4 regions of the Caldalkalibacillus uzonensis genome follow, and region 1 is predicted to be linked to each of the others. Evidence: riboswitches for the same ligand, from Rfam matches in the RefSeq annotation. Region 1 holds a riboswitch; each other region holds the start of a gene.
The links. Region 1 has a riboswitch for S-adenosylmethionine ahead of J2S00_RS13635 (methionine biosynthesis PLP-dependent protein). Riboswitches for the same ligand answer to the same signal wherever they lie in the genome.
Positions count from the first base shown of each region.

Region 2: it holds a riboswitch for S-adenosylmethionine, as region 1 does, so the genes downstream of both, J2S00_RS05030 (methionine ABC transporter ATP-binding protein) here and J2S00_RS13635 (methionine biosynthesis PLP-dependent protein) in region 1, are expected to answer to the same signal.
Region 3: it holds a riboswitch for S-adenosylmethionine, as region 1 does, so the genes downstream of both, J2S00_RS11635 (homoserine dehydrogenase) here and J2S00_RS13635 (methionine biosynthesis PLP-dependent protein) in region 1, are expected to answer to the same signal.
Region 4: it holds a riboswitch for S-adenosylmethionine, as region 1 does, so the genes downstream of both, J2S00_RS05085 (MetQ/NlpA family ABC transporter substrate-binding protein) here and J2S00_RS13635 (methionine biosynthesis PLP-dependent protein) in region 1, are expected to answer to the same signal.

Region 1 is NZ_JAUSUQ010000010.1:109,480-114,726, reverse strand. It holds gene sat (sulfate adenylyltransferase) at 1-851, opposite strand, end outside; gene J2S00_RS13645 (phosphoadenylyl-sulfate reductase) at 933-1,649, opposite strand; gene cysP (sulfate permease) at 1,652-2,734, opposite strand; SAM riboswitch class I at 3,165-3,292, shown strand; gene J2S00_RS13635 (methionine biosynthesis PLP-dependent protein) at 3,393-4,520, shown strand; gene metC (cystathionine beta-lyase) at 4,535-5,247, shown strand, end outside.
Region 2 is NZ_JAUSUQ010000003.1:88,274-93,520, reverse strand. It holds gene J2S00_RS05045 (hypothetical protein) at 113-535, shown strand; gene sigI (RNA polymerase sigma-I factor) at 667-1,443, shown strand; gene J2S00_RS05035 (anti-sigma factor domain-containing protein) at 1,446-2,834, shown strand; SAM riboswitch class I at 2,961-3,072, shown strand; gene J2S00_RS05030 (methionine ABC transporter ATP-binding protein) at 3,172-4,188, shown strand; gene J2S00_RS05025 (methionine ABC transporter permease) at 4,185-4,862, shown strand; gene J2S00_RS05020 (MetQ/NlpA family ABC transporter substrate-binding protein) at 4,918-5,247, shown strand, end outside.
Region 3 is NZ_JAUSUQ010000008.1:109,569-114,815, forward strand. It holds gene J2S00_RS11620 (efflux RND transporter permease subunit) at 1-420, opposite strand, end outside; gene J2S00_RS11625 (efflux RND transporter periplasmic adaptor subunit) at 407-1,672, opposite strand; gene J2S00_RS11630 (c-type cytochrome) at 1,939-2,298, opposite strand; gene J2S00_RS11635 (homoserine dehydrogenase) at 2,400-3,740, opposite strand; SAM riboswitch class I at 3,873-3,983, opposite strand; gene mnhG (monovalent cation/H(+) antiporter subunit G) at 4,396-4,770, opposite strand; gene J2S00_RS11645 (Na(+)/H(+) antiporter subunit F1) at 4,748-5,032, opposite strand; gene J2S00_RS11650 (Na+/H+ antiporter subunit E) at 5,034-5,247, opposite strand, start outside.
Region 4 is NZ_JAUSUQ010000003.1:100,100-105,346, forward strand. It holds gene J2S00_RS05080 (methionine ABC transporter ATP-binding protein) at 1-490, opposite strand, end outside; gene J2S00_RS05085 (MetQ/NlpA family ABC transporter substrate-binding protein) at 575-1,387, opposite strand; SAM riboswitch class I at 1,482-1,583, opposite strand; gene J2S00_RS05090 (dihydrodipicolinate synthase family protein) at 1,701-2,612, opposite strand; gene J2S00_RS05095 (IclR family transcriptional regulator) at 2,619-3,401, opposite strand; gene J2S00_RS05100 (SDR family oxidoreductase) at 3,659-4,516, opposite strand; gene uxuA (mannonate dehydratase) at 4,559-5,247, opposite strand, start outside.

The DNA.
Region 1 (5,247 bases):
TGATCCCGCCCAACAATAAAATGAGTGCAACCGTAATTTTTGCGCACCATGGCGTGAAAAATGGCTTCCCGAGGCCCGGCATAACGCATGGCGGCCGGAAAGACAGCCAAAAAGACACGCTGCTCCGGATAATAATTTTCCAACAGCACTTGGTAACTTTCCATGCGTACATCCGCCGGAATGTCGTCCGCCTTCGTTTCACCCACCAGGGGATTAAGGAACAAACCGTCCACGGTCTCAAGGGCACATTTTTGAATATACTCATGGGCACGATGGACCGGGTTGCGGGTTTGAAACCCAACCACTGTGCGCCAGCCCAGTTCCCTAAACCGGGCACGAGTCTGTTCAGGATCCAGATAAAACTCAGCAAAGCGCTTCTTAGGCGGGCGTTTAACCAGCGTAACCGGTCCTCCCAGATAGACAGGGGGCCGTTCAAACAGTTTTTTTACCCCTGGATGGGCGACATCTGTGGTGCGGTAGACCTGCTTGGCTTCTATCGTTTTATCGGGACGGTACTTCTCCTGCACCTCGATTAATCCATATACCGTCCCCTCATAGGTCAGTTTGACGAGATCGCCTTCCCTAATTGTGCTGGCTGCTTCATCACTGACGGGAAGCGTAATGGGAATGCTCCATACTTCACCGCTGGCCAGGCGCATGTGCTGGATCACTTGCACATAATCATCTGCTCCCATAAACCCTTCCAAGGGACTGTAGGCGCCATTCGCAATCAATTCCAAATCTGACAAAGCAATTGTGTCCAGTTCCACCTGTTTGTTGATGAGAGACAAATCAACATCAGGTTGGTAACGGTTAATTAATCTTCCTCCATGAGGCTGACTGAGACTCATCCTCTCTCCTCCTTTTCCTGCTTTATGTCAAACAAGTGATATACCCGTAAAACAAGCACTCACTCGGACGGCTGACCATGTTTATTGGCTGTGTAACCCGCATTCGGTCTTAGCTGAGTGGGCCCAACGGCCTGCCCGGGAATCAGCCTTTCCTTGCACAGGCAGAGTGCAAGGTTCACAGCCGATGCTGGGATAATCTTGATCATGCAGCGGATTATAGGGAAGGTTAAAGCTTTTAATGTACAGCCACACCTCCTCCCATGTCCAGTGAATGAGGGGACAAACCTTGATCGATTGAAACTTATGATCCAGGTTGACAAACTGGACGTGGGCCCGAGTCGGCGACTGTTCTCGCCGTAGTCCGGACATCCAAGCTTTGACCCCGGTCAACGCTTTTTGCAGAGGGATGATCTTACGTAGCCGGCAGCATTGATCAGGATTATGTAACCACAATTGGTCACCATACTGTTTCTCCTGTTCCTGCAGGGAAAGATCAGGCTGGATCATCTCGATTCGCAATAGGGGATAGCGCTGTTTGACCTCTTCAATCAGACCGTAAGTTTCTTTGAAATGAAGGTGTGTATCTAAGAAAATGACTTTAGCATCGGCTTTGACTTTGCTGATCAAATCGATCAGCACCATGCCTTCTGCCCCGAAGCTGCAGGCGTAAATCAACTCATCACCCCATTGGTCGTAAGCCCACTTGATCACATCCAGGGTGTCTTTTTGCTCCAGCTGCCGGTTAACCTCGGCCAGCTCCTCTTTAGGCAAGGTCGTGTAAGAGAATGTAACACCCATGGTTAAATCCCGCCTCCTTGTTCATGAATCGATTTCTTGTCTTGCCGGATGGTTTTTAATAAACTGAGCGTGCCAAATGTACCTACAAACACACTCAAAACAACAATAACAACATATGGATTAGGCTCCAGGATGATATGAACCAAGGTGTATGAAACCACCAGCGAAAGAATAGGTGACACAATCCACACCTTGATAATTTGAACGATCACATTCTTTTGCCATAAGCGGAAACCATTCTCTGCGGTCCCCACACCCAAAATGGCCGATGTGGTAGCCTGGGTAAGCGGAACTGGGATGCCCAGCAGTGAAGCCAAGACCACCAATGTACCTCCTGTTCCTGACACCACGCTGCCTTGCAGCAGAGAGAGGGAGGTAATCCGTTTGCCGTTGGTCTCCAGTACCCTTCCGCCGAGCAAGACCGCTCCCAGTGCCACGAAGGCCCCACCCAGCCAGATGGCCTGCGTTGCATCCAACAGTCCCGCTCCTACCAAAGGGCCGATGGCATTGGCTACATTATTCATCCCTGCTGAAAAAGCCTCCAGACACCCGGTGAAGATGAGGAGGGCAATAAGAGCTTTGCGCCATTTGCCTCCCTTTTTCAGGTCAGGATAGCGTCTCTCAAACCACAGAATCCCTTTGCCTGATACGTAAGCCACACTGAAGGCAACTACCGGCACAATGATCCAAAACGAGACAATGTAGAGCAGATTGGAGACATACAAGGCCTGAAAGGCAATGCCGACGCCAACGATCGATCCCACAGTCACTTCACTGGTTGACAAAGGAATACCCAGCAGATTGGCGATAAACAGCGTGCTGGTTGCTCCAACCAAAATAATCAGCACAATCGGCACATTGAGGATATCAGTGGGGATAATCCCGCTGCCGATCGTCTTCACCACTTCTCCGCTGCCCAAGACTGCACCCAAAAAGACTGCTAGAGCCACAAGCAGCAAAGCGAGCGTCTTCTGGCGGACCGCTCCCGCACCATACACCGCACCCATGGTGGCCGCTGCTCCGCTGGCCCCAATATTCATGGCAAAAAACAAGGCAATGACAATGGCGATAAAGGTTAACAGCATCGATTTTCACCTTTACCTTTCTTTCGGTTCTATACATGATACGTGCCAACACGGTTAATAACACAATTCACATTAATCAACTATGAATTATGGAATTTTGCTGTTTTAAAGTATCATATATAATCCCTCGCTGTCTGTCAATTCCTAATTTCAGAAAAGAAGTCAAAAACTTGGGGCCGCTGCAAAAGGATAGACATGAGCCTAAAATGCCCTCTGATAAATAGGTTATAAATTTTCACCTAAATCGGTGATCATTTTTGATAGGAAATCACTGAAAAAGCAGATCATTGAACGACACTGTCCCGTGGGCGTCAATTAACCACATTCCGGGATTGCTAAATTTTTTTACATTTTCCTATTGCCAAATCAATAAATTAGTTATATAGTTGTTTTAATAGTCATACATAACTGAATACGAGTGTTGTTCTTTTTCTTATCCAGAGAGGTGGAGGGACTGGCCCTGTGAAACCTCAGCAACCAGCCAGCTTGTATTGCTGGCCAGGTGCTAATTCCAGCAAGTTGAGTCAAGTTGTCTTGATTCAACTTGAAAGATAAGAGGAAGACAAACTAACGGAAACCCGCTTAGTCTTGCCTTCTTCTTATCAGAAGAAGGCTTTTTTATTTCATCAAAGCAGAGCAAAGGTGGGGATGAGCTAAGATGAGCCAATTGAAACTAGAGTCTCAGCTGGTTCAAATCGGAAACCGCAGTGAGAAAGAAACCGGGACGGTATCGGCTCCGGTCTACTTTTCAACCGCCTACCGCCATGCCGGCATTGGCCAGTCTACGGGCTATGATTACTCCCGTACAGGCAATCCGACCCGGGCCATTCTGGAGCAGGCTATAGCTGATTTGGAGGGTGGCGACCGGGGATTTGCCACCAGTTCAGGTATGGCGGCCATTCAGATTATTTTGTCCTTGTTTGGGCAAGGGGACGAGTGGGTCGTTTCCCAGGATCTCTATGGAGGCTCGTACCGCTTGTTTGAAGAAGGCTGGAAGCGCTGGGGGCTGAACTTCCATTATGTTGATCCACGATGTACAGAGGAAATTGAAAAACGAATCACCCCTCGCACCAAAGCTATCTTTATTGAAACACCGACCAATCCGCTTATGCAGGAGACAGATATCAGTGCGGTCAGCCGGGTGGCTAAAAAACATGGCCTGTTACTGATCGTGGACAACACCTTTTACACGCCACTTTTGCAGCAGCCCATCAAACAAGGGGCAGATATCGTCATTCACAGCGCCACCAAATATTTGGGCGGACACAACGATGTGCTGGCCGGACTGATTGTGGCCAAGGGAGAAGCATTATGTGAACGTTTGTTTCATTATCATAACGCCATCGGTGCCACCCTCTCCCCCCTGGACTCCTGGCTGTTGATGCGTGGTATGAAGACACTGGCCTTACGCATGAGACAGCATGAGGCCAATGCCCGGCAGATTGCCGCCTATTTGCAGCAGCATGACTGTGTGACCGATGTGCTGTATCCGGGCCGGGGAGGGATGCTCTCCTTCCGCATCTTAAAAGAAGAATGGGTCAATCCCTTCCTGCAGCACCTTCAATTAATTACCTTTGCTGAAAGCTTGGGAGGGGTAGAAAGTTTCATCACCTATCCCGCCACCCAAACCCACGCCGACATTCCTGAAGAGGTGCGCACGGCATACGGGGTGTGTAACCGCTTGTTGCGTTTCTCCGTGGGTGTGGAGCATGTGGACGATTTGATTGCCGACTTGGAGCAAGCCTTTGCTGCTTTAAAATCTGGGCAAGTGGAACAAGCCAGATGAGGAGGTCAGCCGAGATGAGTGAAGAATTTTGTTTTGAAACCCGCCTGTTGCACAACAAACATAAATGGGATCCCCACACAGGGGCCGTCAGTGTGCCCATTCACCATGCCTCAACTTATCACCAGCCAAATATTGACCGTTTTGGCCGCTATGATTACAGCCGATCGGGCAACCCGACACGGGAAGCACTGGAAGAAACCATTGCTGAACTGGAAGGGGGCACAAGAGGCTTTGCCTTTGCTTCAGGCATGTCCGCCATCTCCACTGCCTTTCTGCTCTTGTCCAAGGGCGATCATGTCCTCATTTGTGAAGATGTATATGGCGGCACCTACCGCATGGTCACCCAGGTGCTCAGCCGCTTTGGCATCGAGTACACCTTTGTGGACATGACCGATTTGGACCAGGTGGCCTCCCATATCCGCAGCAATACGAAAGTGCTGTATGTGGAAACACCTTCTAATCCTTTGCTCAAAATTACGGATATTCAGGCAGTGGCTAAATTGGCTAAAGCGAACGGCTGCCTGACCTTTGTGGACAATACACTGATGACCCCGGCCTTGCAACGGCCCCTGGAACTGGGAGCTGATGTGGTCATTCACAGTGCCACCAAATTTATCGCTGGCCATAGTGATGTGGTCGCCGGACTGGTTGTGGTCAAGGAACCGGCGCTAGCTGAACAGCTGGCTTTTTTACAAAACGCCTTCGGGGCCATCCTGGGCGTGCAGGA
Region 2 (5,247 bases), on a different contig from region 1:
CACAACGAGCGATTTACCATGATGTAGATGATCACCTCTCCAAAAACTATGCTGTTTTTTTATGGAATGGCGCAATTCTTGTCTTAAACCTAATTAGAGGGAGGGGCTGGAGATGAGCTTTTGCTGCGGAGCTAGTATGACAGGGGCAATCGGAACGGTAAAATATAAGCAAACCTTGATACACGACGTCCCTATTGTCTATTGTCCCATTTGCCAGTCGTTTGCTGTGCACGAAAAAATTCGCGATGAGTATGAGATATTGGCGGAATACGCCCATGCTGATCATGCCCCAGAAGTTTATTTGAGTGACTATATCGATATAGAGAAGATAGAAACGCTGTTTACAGATTGTATTGATTTAGCTGGAACCACAGAGGACGTGCTGCGGGAGCAAATCGACCATGCTCTTGATCTATTATCAGTGGCCAAAAGATTAAACGACCAAAAATGGCAGGAAGACTTGATGTACCGCTTAAAAGTTTTAAGCGACCGCTTGCGCCGGGAGCAAACTAAGTCGATGAACTCCACCTTGTAAATCACTGGATTATCCATCATTATTGATAGAGTTGCTGGTTGACCAGCAGCTTTTTTCATCACCTCAACCCTGTAAAAAGCAAATCGCTCAACGAATACTAATATTATTGAGAGGTGAGCACCTTGTTATCTATGATTGTGGGGAAATGGTTAAACAAACAATCAGCGGTTTCTATAGAAGAATCACCAGCCATTGAACAGTTAGTCCAACAAGCTAAAGTTAACATTGACATGCGTAATGAACTGATTAGTCAATATACACCGTTTATGATTAAAGTGGCGTCAAAAGTGTGTAAGCAATACATTGATCGCTCTAGGGATGAATATAGTATAGCCTTGGAAGCGTTCAATGAAGCGATCGAAACTTATGATGAGGAGCAAGGGAGTCATTTTTTGTCATTTGCTGAAATGGTCATTCGTCGCCGGGTCATTGATTATATTCGTAAAGAAACCAGACAGACCCGGGATATTCTGCTTGAACAGGACTCGAAAGATGAAGAGGAACAAGTGGAGAGTTTGGCTCAAATCAACGCCTCTATATCCCAATATAAGGAAGAAATGGATAGAGAAAGAAGAAGAGAGGAGATTCAGGAGTACCAACTGTTTCTAAAAAAGTTTGATATTACTTTTTCCGATTTGGTTGAATGCTGCCCAAAACACATAGATGCCAGAGAAAATGCCAAACAGATTGCCAAAATCTTAGCTAGTAAACCTGAACTTGCTAACTATTTACTGGAGAAGAAACAGCTTCCTTTAAAACATTTGCTCAAATTTGTCAATTGCAGTCGTAAAACTGTGGAGAGAAACCGAAAATATATTATAGCGATGGCCTTGATCTATATTGGCCAGTTTGAATGCTTGCGCTCTTATATTGAACCTGAACAAGTCCAAGGGAGAAAGGGGGGATAAGAATGGCAAAAGGCATTGTTCTAGAGATTAAAGAAACTGAAGCCATTGTTATGACGAATGAAGGGACTTTCCATGCTATACGGAAACGGAAAGAGGAACGGATACAAATTGGGGATGAAGTTGAGTTACCGGCTAGTGAAATGGTGGATAGGCCTATAAAGAGGCGATTCCACATTCCAACAATTGCTTTGGTGGCCTCATGTCTCATCTTATTTTTAACCCTGATCGGTTATATGGCCCTTGGGCCGGACCATACGGCTGTAGCCTATGTGCATCTTGATCTTAATCCCAGTGTGGAAATGAGTGTCAACAAGTCCATGGAAGTACTAACGTTGAAAGGGCTTAACCCAGAAGGCCAGCGCCTGGTAGAGTACATGGAAGACTGGTCCCATCGTTCCTTGCATAACGTTATTGTCAATATGTTAATCATGGCCCAAGATCAAGGCTATTTGCAAGATGTGACCGATGTACTGGTCACCACATCTGCTGTGGGAGACCGGGATATCCTTGATTATGAACCACAAATTGTAACGGCACTGCTAGAAGCAGAGGCCCAATTAATTCAGTCTGACAGTTTCTATATGGGCCCCAGTATCAGAGAAGAACAGTTCAATGAGAAAGAGATTGAACTAACATCTGTATCTGCTAGTAACAACGACAGTCAATCGGATCAATCTTATCAGGGACGCTATCTTATTTTTTACCAAGTGAACACCAATCAAGATATTCGCCGCAAAGCACAAGATGTAGGTCTGTCCCCTGGAAAGTATATGATCTATCTTTATGCTTTAGAACAGAAACTAGATCTAGATCTTGAAGACATTCAAGAACGTTCCGTTTCAGAGTTGGCGAGGGATTTAGGAGGACTTGGCCAGGTATTATCCCGTTCATTATCGGAAGCCGAGCCACAAGGTGAGAGCAACAAACAGACGGAGCAACCACAGCCACACACCAATGGCCAGAACAAACCTCAAAAAAACAATTTTGCTCCAGACAATACCTTGCCTGAAAAAATGAATGATCAGGATGCTCCTGGCGGTAAGGAAGAAATAGAAGAGGAAGAGTTGGAAAGGAAGGAGAGTATTTCTTCCCGGGGTAATGGGGAGCTTGTTTCTGCCCATTTGTCTAAAAAGAGGAACGAGTTTCCCCCTAATGGTCAAGATAAGATGATGTTAAGGCCAGTCCAGTCTGATCGCGCAAACTCTGAATCACGCAGTGAAAAAAAGAACGATGACAAACCGAAAGAGAGAAAACAACCTGGCCAAATAAAGGAGCAGCACAACAAGGAGAAAAGCGACATCAAAAAGAAAAATAATATATTTCAGCAACCCTCCACAAAGGAACCCCGTTCCGCAGTGGAGGCTAATTATTTATTTTGCGCACAGATCTGAAAATACAATCTTTTATTTTGGCTGTTTACAAGTCTGGGATATGGTGATATAGTACTTACTCAGAAGTCGATACACATCGACTTGTTAAGTAAAACAGGATGAAAACCATCATATAATCAAGTGACACTCTTATCCAGAGAGGTGGAGGGACTGGCCCGATGAAACCCGGCAACCGCCAGATAATAGTCTGGAAAGGTGCCAATTCCTGCGAAGATGTCATATCTTCGAGAGATGAGAGGATGAAGTGGTACACGACATCCTTTCTGCATCTCAGAAAGGATTTTTTATTTGATTACATCTTTTTGCTCCTTTAAAGGGGTTGAAAGCAGGTGGATTTATGATCGAGATTCAAAATATCGTCAAACGCTTTAAATCTAAAAAGCAGGATATTACAGCTGTGGATCACGTCTCCCTCTCCATCAAAAAGGGTGAGATTTTCGGTGTGATTGGCTACAGTGGTGCAGGTAAAAGCACTTTGATCCGCATGATTAACCTGCTGGAAGCACCAACAGAAGGAAAAGTCATCCTGGACGGCACCGACTTAAGCACTTTGTCCACCAGACAGTTGCGCCAAAAAAGGCAAAAAATTGGTATGATTTTTCAACATTTTAATCTGCTCTGGTCCCGCACTGTGAAAGAGAATATAATGTTTCCCCTGGAAATTGCGGGGGTGCCCAAAGCGCAGAGGGAACAACGGGCCAAGGAGCTGATTAATCTGGTCGGCTTGGATGGCAAAGAAGATCAATATCCTTCCCAACTGAGTGGTGGGCAGAAGCAGCGCGTGGGTATTGCCCGTGCGTTGGCCAATGAACCCCATGTGTTGCTGTGTGACGAAGCAACATCCGCTTTGGACCCAAAAACGACCGATTCGATTTTAGATCTGTTAAAGGAGATTAACCGCCGTCTGGGTTTAACGATTGTGTTGATTACCCATGAAATGCATGTTATCCGCAAAATATGTGACCGGGTGGCTGTGATGGAGGCGGGCCGTGTGGTTGAGTTGGGGGATGTCACTGATATTTTCCACCACCCCCAGCAAGAGATCACCAAGCAGTTTGTGAAGCAGGTGACAGAATCGGATGAGGCTCTGTCTGCTTCAGCGGAAAGGCATGTCCATAACGGCTGGGTTTTAGAGTGCCGCTTTATGGGAGAGGCAGCCGGGAAACCGGTCATCAGTCAGCTCATCCGTCAGTTTGAAATAGAAGTCAACATTTTACAGGGTAAAATCAGCCGGCTAAAAGATGCGTCCTACGGCACACTGTATATTCAGGTTACAGGCGACGAGGCTGAAGTGAACCGGGCGATTGATCACCTCAAGGTCCAAGGGGTTGAAGTGGAGGTGCTCTTGTCATGATGGAGGTATGGGAGGTGCTGTTCCCCCATGTTTATCTTGATGAGTTATGGGCTGCCACTTATGAAACCATATATATGACAGTGGTCTCACTGTTTTTTACAGCGCTGTTAGGTATTCCTTTGGGTGTGTTATTGTATATGACGGCCAAAGGGAACCCGTGGGAAAATCAGTGGTTTTATCGTGTCACGGGAACCATTGTCAATATTTTTCGCTCCATTCCGTTTATCATCCTGATTATTTTACTGATTCCCTATGTACGGATGATCTTCGGTGTGGGTTATGGTATGAGCGCTGCCATACCAGCACTGATTATAGGAGCAGCTCCCTTCTACGCCCGCCTGGTGGAAATTGCCTTTAGGGAAATTCCCAAAGGGGTTGTGGAAGCGGCACAGGCGATGGGGGCTGGCAACAGGCATATTATTTTTAAAGTGCTGCTCCCTGAAGCCAAACCTGCTCTGGTGTCTGGTTTAACCGTCACTGGCATTGCCTTAATCGGCTATACGGCTATGGCTGGTGTGGTCGGTGCCGGCGGCCTGGGTTATTACGCCTACCGTATGGGCTTCCAGATGAACTATGAAGATGTAACACTGGTGGCAACCATCGCTATTATTATCATCGTGCAAGTATTTCAAATGGTTGGGGACCTTATTGTCAAAGCTCTTGACAAACGGTAAGGTTGACCATACATCACTAACACAATAAATTGTGCATTAAAAGGGGTGTAGAGAGATGAAAAAACTATTATTGCTATCTTTAGTCTTTGTTTTAGCCTTGGGCTTGGCTGCCTGTGGTGAGGCAGGTGATCAGGCAGAAGAGGTTGCACCTGAAGAGACTCAGGAAGAAACCACACAGGAAGAGGGCCAGGAAGAGGCTGCGGTTGAAGGGGGCAAACTGGTTGTGGGAGCAACTCAGGTTCCCCATGCTGAAATACTGAATGAAGTGGTCAAACCGCTGTTGGATGAGGAAGGCATTGAATTGCAAGTGGAAGTTTTTAGTGACTATGTATTGCCTAATCAATATTTAGCTGAAGGTGACCTGGATGCCAACTTCTTCCAACAC
Region 3 (5,247 bases), on a different contig from region 1:
TTGCATAATGGGAAAGGCATTGGGATCGAAGCGGAACAGTGCCGGATCATCGGCCCCGTCGGGCAAGGCTTGCCGCACCAAATCCAGTCTGTCCCGGATCTCCAGCATAGCTTGATCCATATTGGTGCCAAAATCGTAAATTAAGATAATGACCGACTGGTTGGGTACAGACAGGGATTGAATGCTGTCTAGTCCCTCCACAGTGCTCAAGCCTCCCTCAAGGGGGCGGGTGACAAGAGATTCTACTTCTTGAGGGGCAGCACCGGAATAGGACGTCATCACCACTGCTACAGGCAGGTTAATGTCTGGCAGAAGATCAATAGCCAGGTTGGTTAAGGATATGGCTCCAAGAATCATGACGGCCAGGACAATGATCACAACGCCCACCGGGCGTTGGACAGATATATTAGTCAGCTTCATCGATTGTACGCTCCTTACGTATGTTCACTTGTGCGCCATCATACAGGCTGAATTGTCCCTGAATGACGATCTGCTCACCTTCTTCCAACCCGGATTGTACAACGATCCATTGGGCTGTCTCCTCACCGGGTGTAATAGCCCGTTGCTTGGCTACACCGTCTTCCACGACATAGACATAATAAGTATCGTTTTGGCGAAGAACGGCATCTATGGGAACCAGGAGCCGGGCTTTATCCTCCGCCAAATCAAGTTCGATTTGAGCAATCATGCCAGGGACTATTCCCTCTGGAATCTCCTCCCATTCCACCTCAAGGGGGTAGGAGCGGGATTGCTGGCCGGGAATCGGGCTGATATATCTAATCTGTCCGACTGAGCGGCTTCCCGCCGCATTAACGGTAATATCCACTTCTTGTCCCACCTGCACCCACTTCAGCTGAGCTTCACTCACTGTGGCCCGTATAAATGGCTGTGACACATCCACAACGTTCATAAGTGCCATCTGGGGTGAAACCGTTTGTCCCACAAATACGGCGAGATCGGTCACTTGGCCGCTGATTGGTGCGATAATACGCAACTGTTGCCGTTGCTGCTCAGCCATTTTCACGCCTATCTCTGCTTGATGGACAGCAGCTTCGGCAGCCTGAACCGATTCAGTTCCTTTGGCTTGCTCCAGGGCCAGCTCAGCTGCTTTGACTGCCATTTCAGCCTGCTGGATCTCCATTTCCCGTTGGGCTGTGTTCATTTCCAAGAGGGGGCGCAAAGCTTCAGTCAGCTCATTCTCTTCATCAATATCCAAACTAAGATTCTCACTTTGATCAGACTGGGCCAGTTCATAGGATCGCCGGGCTTGTGCCAACTGTTGTTCAGCCTGACGGATTCCTTGCTCTCTCATCGCTTTGGCACTGGCCAGCTGGGCTTCAGCCGCTTGAAGGCCAGCCTGGGCTTGTTCCACGCTTAGTTCTATATCCTGGGAGGCCAATTCAACCAGAAGCTGTCCTGCTTCAACAAGATCCCCATTGTTGACGTGCACTTTTTTCACCTCCCCGGGCAGGGATGGAAATACAGCAGCTTGCTCGCTGGCCATCACCGTGCCCGAAATGGTGACCGTTTGTTCCACAGTGCCTTCGGTAACGGTCAGAACATCAACAGGATAACGCTCTTCGGCCGCTGGCTCTTCTGGTGCTGTCGTATTGCAGCCGCTCAAAACAATGACAAGCAAAATGACAAGTGGCAATAAACAGGTTTTCCACATCTTCCTTTAACCTCCCCTTATGTTCGCTGCTGGGCGCGATAAAAGTAAGAATAAAAAGTCACGATAACAGTATAAATTCTGACTGACGGGTCAGTCAATAAAGTAAAGTGTGACAAATTGATGACAACCGCCAGTGGTGGACCTTCCTGGCAAACACACTGCCCAGGAGAGGGAGCGGATATGGCAAAGCCTGAAGTGCACTTAAAAAGCACTTCAGGCTTTGCCGCTTCTTGCCCGGTTCAGAGGACCAGCTGCTTGACGGGAAGCTAGTCCAAGGTAAGCAGATAAGCGATGACAGCTTCTTCTTGTCCACCGGCCGTTCCACCGGGCATGGCCCCTATCCCGTTGACCAAAATGTCATGCAGTTGATCAGGGGTGTACTTTGCGGACAATCCATGTAAGGCAGGGCCCATGCCGCCTTCAAGATTCTCACCATGGCAGGAAATACAGTTTTTTTGTACCACGGCTTCCCCTTCAGCAATTAATTGGGCGTCAGCCTCATCTGGTGCTGTTTCCTCTTCGGTCATGTCGTCGTCCGGTGGTGCCTCATCGGCTGGTCCGCACCCACCCACCAACAAAAAAGTAAGCACTGTGCATAACAGCATCCCTCGTTTAAGAAACTTCATCTATGTCTCCTCACTTTCTACAAAGAGGTCAGTCAACGTTAGTATTTGTCACTTTTATTATAAAATACGTGGTTGATGGGAAGAGGCAGCAGTTGTAAGTGCTAGGCATAAGCAGGATGGCTGCCTACATACCGCAGTGCACTTCTAAGCCTGCTGCTAAGGGTAGAGGACTGCCAATCATCTTCATTGATGAGAACCGGGTAAAGGGTTGCTTCTTGACAGAGACTGATCGCTTCCCGCCAGTTGGGATTCAGTTTTAAAAGCCCTGTGCCAAGCTGCTCTGTTTCTTCACAGTACAGCCATTCTCCTTGACAGTTTTTGATCAATCTCTCCAGCCCCTGCTGTCCTTTCGACTGCCGCCAAAAAGCGATAATGTAATCGCTTGTATTGTGCAGGGAGGGCTGATTCTCATCGGCTCTGTTACTTTGCTGTGCATCATTTTCCTCGAAAGGGATCAGAGAGACATTATTGGATGGAACATATCCGGCTTTAAACTGGCGGTGACAGAAGACTAAGTCTTCAAGCATGGCACTCGCTGTTGGCTTCTTGCCTGCTCCAGGTCCTTGGAAGACCAACTGGCCCACCAAATCACCCGTGACCATGATGGCATTTGTTACCCCATTCACTTGGGACAACGGATGTTCAGCAGGTAAAAAGACAGGTTCAACCCGACCTTCAACCCCTCGTGCCGTTTTTGTCAGAAGCGCAGCCAGCTTCAGGGTCAAGCCCAATTGCCCGGCCACTTCCATATGCCAGGGTTCAACTCCGGTAATGCCCCGGCATGTTAAAGTGGCACTGTACTCCCAAGTTCCCGTAACATAATAGGCTAAAATTTGCAGCTTATATAAAGCATCCCATCCCTCAATGTCTGCGGTGGGGTCAGCTTCGGCATACCCTAATGCTTGTGCCTCATGCAAAACGTCACTGAAAGGCTTCCCTTCCTGACTCATCTTGGTCAGGATATAGTTGGTTGTTCCATTAAGGATACCTTGGAGTTGTGAGATTTGATTAAACAGCAAAGAAGTTTTCAAAGCAGACAAAATGGGAATGCCGCCGGCCACACTGGCCTCATAACTGAGGTAGGTCCCGGCTTGCCTGGCGATCTGTTCCAAGCGATGTCCCCGTTTGGCAATCAGCTCCTTGTTGGCCGAGATGACAGGAATGCTGTTTTCTAATAGGTAAGAGACATAAAAGTAAGCGGGATCCACCCCCACAATGGCCTCAAATACCACATCAGGTTTACAGGCGACAAATGACTTAAAATCTGTCACCAGCAGTTCCCGGGGGACATGAGGACGTTCCTTACGGCTGTTTTTGATAAGAATGCTGACTACTTCTACCTCATCACCCAGCAGCCGTGTCAGCCTTTCTTTTTCGGTGGAAATGGCTTCATAGACACCGCTACCCACTGTACCTAATCCCAACAATCCGATCCGCAGCATCAACATATTCCCCTTTCGTTTGCCATTAAGGTCTTCTGCTCAACAGAACCTATTCTCAAGTTCACTACAAACACGATAAATGAAAAACCCCCTTCTTGAGGAAGGGGGTGCATATACTTACAAGCATCCTTCCTCTTATCTCTCGAAGATGGAACCATCTTCGCAGGAATTGGCACCTTTCCAGCCTAAGCTGGCGGTTGCCGGGCTTCATTGGGCCAGTCCCTCCGCCTCTCTTGATAAGAGTGATGACACAAGCTATTCAAATAATCAACATTGCTAATCTTTGGTATTATCTTAAGTGAAATGCCTCTCATTGTCAATCATTATCTGTCCCTTATTTTCTTTTTCAATTTATTCGTGATTATAACCAAAAGCAAGCCGATAATGGCCGCACATACTTCAAGCATGATCACTCCCCCTCAACCAAACTTTTAAATATTTAAAAAGTTTCCTTACACCAATTTTTTTGCTGTTATACAATATGCTGAAAAGTAACAAGGAGGTTCAATCCATCAGTGATTTTGAGTCACTGTGAAAGAGTCTAATCTGTTGTCTGAAGCTGGTGTGTTGTTCGTTAAATGAAAAAACGTGCCCGGGTGTAAAAGGGCACGTAATCACTCGTTGTTTGGTTTCATTTGGAGAATTCAATTGGCTGTTATTTGTTTGAATGCAGCTCCTGATTTTGAGTGTAGTATTGCTTAAGATCATCTTGCACTGATTTTTCCCATAATGGAACTTGAATGTGATAGGCGGCCCGGCAAATCAGATGGCCGGCCACTGGTGCCGTAACAAAGACGAAAACAATACCGAGTAAGAGCCCTGCACTAAAGATGCCTTTGACCCACCAAAAATAGAGGAAAGCCCCGGTCAAAATACACAGGACACCAAGAGTGGAACTTTTGGTGGCAGCATGAGAACGTGTGTATACATCAGGAAGTCTAATCATGCCAATGGCACTTAATAAACTTAAAACCGCACCCAAAAGCAAAAGCAAACCGACAATTCCTTTACTGATCTCGACGACGCTCAATGACAACCCCTCTTTCTAAAAACTTGGCATAGGAAATTGTACCAATAAAGGCCAATATGCCGATCAACAAAATAATTTCCAGGAATGCCTGTGTTTCCAGCATCATGGAGATAATAGCCACCATGCCGATAATGTTGATGCCAATGGTGTCGACAGCAATGATGCGGTCGGGCATGGACGGGCCTCTAATCACACGGTAAAGTGATATAAGAATTGAAGCTGCGATGATCATGAGGGCAGTCATGAGGAGATAAGCAAACATGTTATCTGCTCACCTCCATAATGGCCTGCTCAAAGGAGTCCTTAATTTGGGCAATGGTTTGTTCGGCGTCAGGAATATCTATGGCGTGAATGTATAATATACTTTTGTCCGGGGTGACGCTGACGGTTAATGTTCCCGGTGTCAGCGAAATCAAACAGGCCAAAGTTGTAATTTCCCAGTCAGATTTTAATTGTGTTTCAAAGGCAAAGATCCCG
Region 4 (5,247 bases), on a different contig from region 1:
TTAAAAGCACCTCGGGCTCATGGGCCAAAGCCCGGGCAATCGCCACACGCTGCTTCTGGCCTCCAGACAACTGACTGGGATAATGTTCCAACTTGTCGTCTAACCCCACAACCGACACATATTCTTTCACTCTCCGCTCCACTTCGCTACTAGGAAGACCGGCCAGTTTGAGCGGGATAGCAATATTTTCATAGACAGTGGCTGTCTTTAACAGGTTAAACCCCTGAAAGATCATACCAATTTTTTTGCGTACGTCACGCAATTTAGCACTGGATAAAGCCGTAAGTTCAGTTCCGTCAACCCACACCTTGCCCGAGGTGGGGCGCTCCAGTAAATTAACACAACGGATCAAAGTGCTTTTTCCGGCTCCACTGTATCCAATTACACCAAAAATTTCACCTTTTTTCACTTCCAAAGACACTTCTTTTAAGGCCTGTACTTCTTTATTTTTCGAGACAAATGTTTTGGACACTCGCTCCAGCTTAATCATACGTTTTCCCCTTTCCTAAAGAAAATGCCTCATGCAACATGAGGCATTCCTCTGCTATGATCTCCTGCCGTTCAAGAGCAGTTTTTACCATGAGGGAACAACGGAACCCTCAAACCTCTCCTCAATAAACTGCTTCACCTCATCAGAATGATAGGCCTTGATCAGCTTCTCTAAGACAGGATCATCTTTGTTCTCCGTACGCACTGCTATAACATTGACCCACGGAGAATCAGCGGGTTCAATAAAGATAGAATCTTTAGTAGGCACATAACCTTCTTCAATAGCGAAGTTGGTGTTAATGGCTGCGGCTGCTAAATCGTCAAGCACCCGGGCAATGGTGGCCGCCTCCAGTTCAACAAACTCTAGGTTTAAGGGGTTCTCCACTATATCGTGCACAGTGGCCTCTGTGCCAACCCCTTCTGCCAGCTTGATGAGTCCAGCTAATTCAAATAAAATCAGGGCACGGGCTCCGTTTGTCGGGTCGTTGGGAAGACCCAGTTTATCCCCTTCTTTTAACTCACTGAGATCATTAATATGCTTGGAGTAAATTCCCATAGGGAAATTGACTGTGGTGGCTACGTCAATGAGGTCCAGGCCCCGGTCTTCTTTAAAGTTTTCAAGATAGGGAACATGCTGAAAACTGTTCACATCAAGCTCTCCCTCAGCCAAAGCAATATTAGGCATGACATACTCGGTAAAAACTTCGATCTCAATTTCAAGTCCTTCCCGTGCTGCCACCTCAGCCACTTTTTCCATAATTTCTTCGTGTGGACCAGCAGTCACACCAACCCGCAACTTATCTTCCGGAAGTGACCCTCCTGTTTCCTCGCTTCCCCCACAAGCAGCTAATGAGAAGATAAGGATAAGACTGATTAATGCCATTAAGCTTTTGTTCATCGGTTTCTCTCCTCCTGTTGTGTATATCTGTTTTTAAGGGGTATTAAATTAAAAACCTCTCTGACAGACAGAGAGGCTGCTTAACACTTTGAACCTCTTATCTATCAGGAATTAGCACCTTTCTTAACCCGCTCTGGCACGTTAAGAAGGTTGCCGGGCTTCATTGGGCCAGTCCCTCCGCCACTCTTGATAAGAGAAGATATCCTTTTAACTTGTTAAAAAGATTCTTCAACCAGCTGGTTTTTGGCTGCATAGCCTTTAAGTTTTTACATTGATATAAAGTATAGTACAGGAACGATCGAACTGTCAATCATTAATTTAGCAATTCTGCCGCCTGCAACATTTGTTTTAATTGCTCCCGTTTTTCTTCACTGAGAGGCCGGGCTGGAGGTAAAACAGCCGTGGAAATCTCCAATCCCATCAGGCGAATCGCTTCTTTTAGCACATTAACAAAGGGAACGTCCAGTTTGTACATCTCCATTAGTAAGGCCAAACGGCGGTGCAACTGGAGCGCCTTGTCATAATCTCCTGCTTGAAAGGCTTCGTACAAACCAACTGTTATTTCCGGGGCAAAATTGGCGCTGCCCGGGATAGAGCCGTCTCCGCCCAAAGCCAGTGTGTTGAGCAAGTGGTCGTCATAGGCGGAAAATACTGCAAATTCCGGCCGCTTCTGTTTGATTTTGACAATGATCTCCCGGTAATGTCCGGCTGTATCCAAGGTCTCTTTTACACCCATAATGTTCTCATAGTCCATTGCCAGCCGGTACAGGAAATCAGGGGTTATATCCTGGCCGGTCAACAAGGGGAAATTGTAAACCAGGACAGGGAAGCTGACCGCTTCTGCAATGCTGGCGTAGTGGGCATAGAGATGATCTTCTGCCAGTGGCCAATAATAAGGATTGATGACCAGCGCACCATCTGCACCAATCTGTTCGGCATGACGGCTCAGCTCTATTGCTTCCCTGGTGCTGGGGCTGCCGGTACCGATCATGACGGGTACCCGCTGGTCCACATACCTCACAACAAACTCTGCCACCTGCTTACGCTGCTCAAAGCTCATCTGGCTGAATTCGCCACTGGTACCCAACATCAGTAACCCGTGCACTCCGCCTTCAATTAAATAGTCCACTAACTTTTTCATTCCTGCTTCGTCTAACTGTCCTTGCTCATTTACAATGGTGGGGACTGGAGGGATAATCCCTTTAAATGGATTGATTCTTGCCATTGTGTATCATCTCCTTTGACAGGTGTATCCCAACTGGCTAGAAATAAGCTGAGCATAGTACTTGATTGTTAGGCTCAATTCCTGTTCAACACGCTCTTTGGTCATGCGGAACGTAGGACCGGATATACTAATAGCGGCCACAATCTGACCTGCATGATTGCGGATAGGGGCCCCGATGCAGCGGATGCCCTCTTCATGCTCAATATCGTCGATGGCATATCCTTGGCTGCGAACTGCGGACAGTTCTGTCAATAACTTGTTTAAATCTGTAATGGTATTCTCTGTTTTGCGGGGCATCCCTTTGCGGGAGATAATGCCTGCCACTTCATCCTCTTCCAGTTCAGACAGCAGTACCTTGCCAACGGCCGTACAATGCATCAGTACCCGGTTACCCACTTTGGAATGCATACGAATTGTAGTTTCACTCTCAACTTTTTCCACATAAACCACTTCAGCTCCATCACGGACACAGAGATGGATCACTTCATTCGTTTCCCTGCACAAAGCTTCCAAATAGGGCAAAGCCACCTTGCGTACATCCAGATGGTCCATGAGTGAACCATACAAATACAGTATTCTCAGGCCCAGCTGATAGCGGCCGGTTTTAGGATTTTGGCGGATGTATTGGCGTTCCAATAATGTTTTCAGAAAGCGGGAAATCGTGCTTTTGGGCAGATCCAAACGGTTACTCAGTTCAGTCACACCTAATCCGTCCGTTTCCTCAGCCAAACATTCAAGAAGGGTGAGGGCACGATCCACAGATTGGACTATATCTTTACGTGTACTCATTTCTTCATCCCTTTTTACGATAACTTGATGCTCACATTCCAATAAATATAGTATAAACAATCTCGGCATGGTTTTCAAAAAGAAGGGGCCGGGTTGTTTCTGCTGAGTCTGCCCCTTCGAACCTTTTGAGTATTCCTAAAATCTCACCTCTAGCATAGTAATAATGAAATGGACATAAAAAACTTGCTATTTCCTAGCAATATTTGTCATCGTCATTCCAAAAAGATTGCAGGAAATAACAAGTCATCATTGTTGTGTTAAACCCCTGAATAAGCAGAAAAACCACCATCTACAGGCACAACAATACCATTGACAAAGCCCGATGCATGATCATCCACCAACCAGAGGAGCGTTCCAATCAACTCTTCACTTTTTCCAAACCGTCCCATGGGTGTCTGGTTGATGATTTTTTTCGCTCGATCAGTATAAGAACCATCTTCATTAAGTAACAAATTTCTGTTTTGCTCTGTCAGAAAAAAACCAGGCGCTATTGCATTCACTCGTATCCCTACTTTTGAAAAATGTACGGCCAGCCATTGAGTAAAATTGGAAATGGCCGCTTTTGCCGCGCTATAGGCTGCAACTCTGGTCAAGGGTGTAAAGGCACTCATAGAAGATATATTGATAATCGTGGCCCCCTGTTTCCCAATCATATCTTGAGCAAAAACTTGAGTGGGCAACAAGGTGCCAAGATAATTAAGATTAAATACATATTCAATTCCTTCTTGGTTCAAGTCAAAGAAAGTGGTCACTTCTTTTCCTAATTGATCAAGTTCTTCAGGCCAAAAATAGTCCTTCGTGGTCGTTCCTTTAGGATGGTTACCTCCAGCTGCGTTGATCAGAATATCGCATGGTCCGAGACGCGCAATAATTTCTTCTTTTGCCTTCTTTAAAGCTCGTTTATCCAATACATCGGCATTTACACCAATCGCTCGGCCGCCGCGTGCCTGAATCTTATCAACAACCTGATCCAGCTTGGCCTTGGTCCGCCCCAAAACGGCCACCTTAGCTCCACAGATAGACAATGCCTCACAAAATGTGCTTCCTAATACACCGCTTCCACCTGTCACAACAGCCACTTTGTCGTTTAAATCAATTTTAAAAGGGACTTTCATCATTTACCTCCAAAATGAATGATGATAAGGATTACTTTACTATTATACAGTTGCTTTTTGGAGAGCTTCCCAAATGCCATTGAGGTAAGTGGCTCCCAACGCCCTGTCATACAATCCGTAGCCTGGTCTTCCTCTTTCACCCCAAATCATTCTTCCGTGATCAGGACGCATTGGCCCCTTATAGCCTATGTCATGAAATGCTTTTAACACTTCGACCATATCGATGGATCCGTCTGCCGAACGATGAGATGTTTCTACAAATGATTTTTCTCCTGTAATCCGAACGTTACGGCAGTGAGCAAAGTGGATACGACCCATTTGCCCAAAGTATCTAATCATTTCCGGTAGATGATTGCTAGGATCCGCTCCAAGAGAACCCGTACAGAACGTTAACCCGTGGTTCGGACTATCGACCAGGCTGAGTAAACGTTCTAAATTTGTTTGGTTGGTGATAATGCGGGGCAAACCGAAAATGGACCATGGCGGGTCATCAGGGTGAATAGCCATTTTAACACCTACTTCATCAGCCGTGGCTATAATATGTTTTAAGAAATATTGCAGGTTATTCCATAAGTCTTCTTCTGACACGCCTTGATATTGATCAATTAATACTTTTAACTCGCTTTTTTTGTAACTCGTATCCCATCCCGGAAGTTCTAAATCCCCAACCAGCGGGTTCATCCTTTGTATGGTTTCATCCTGATATATAAGGGTGGTTGAACCATCAGCAA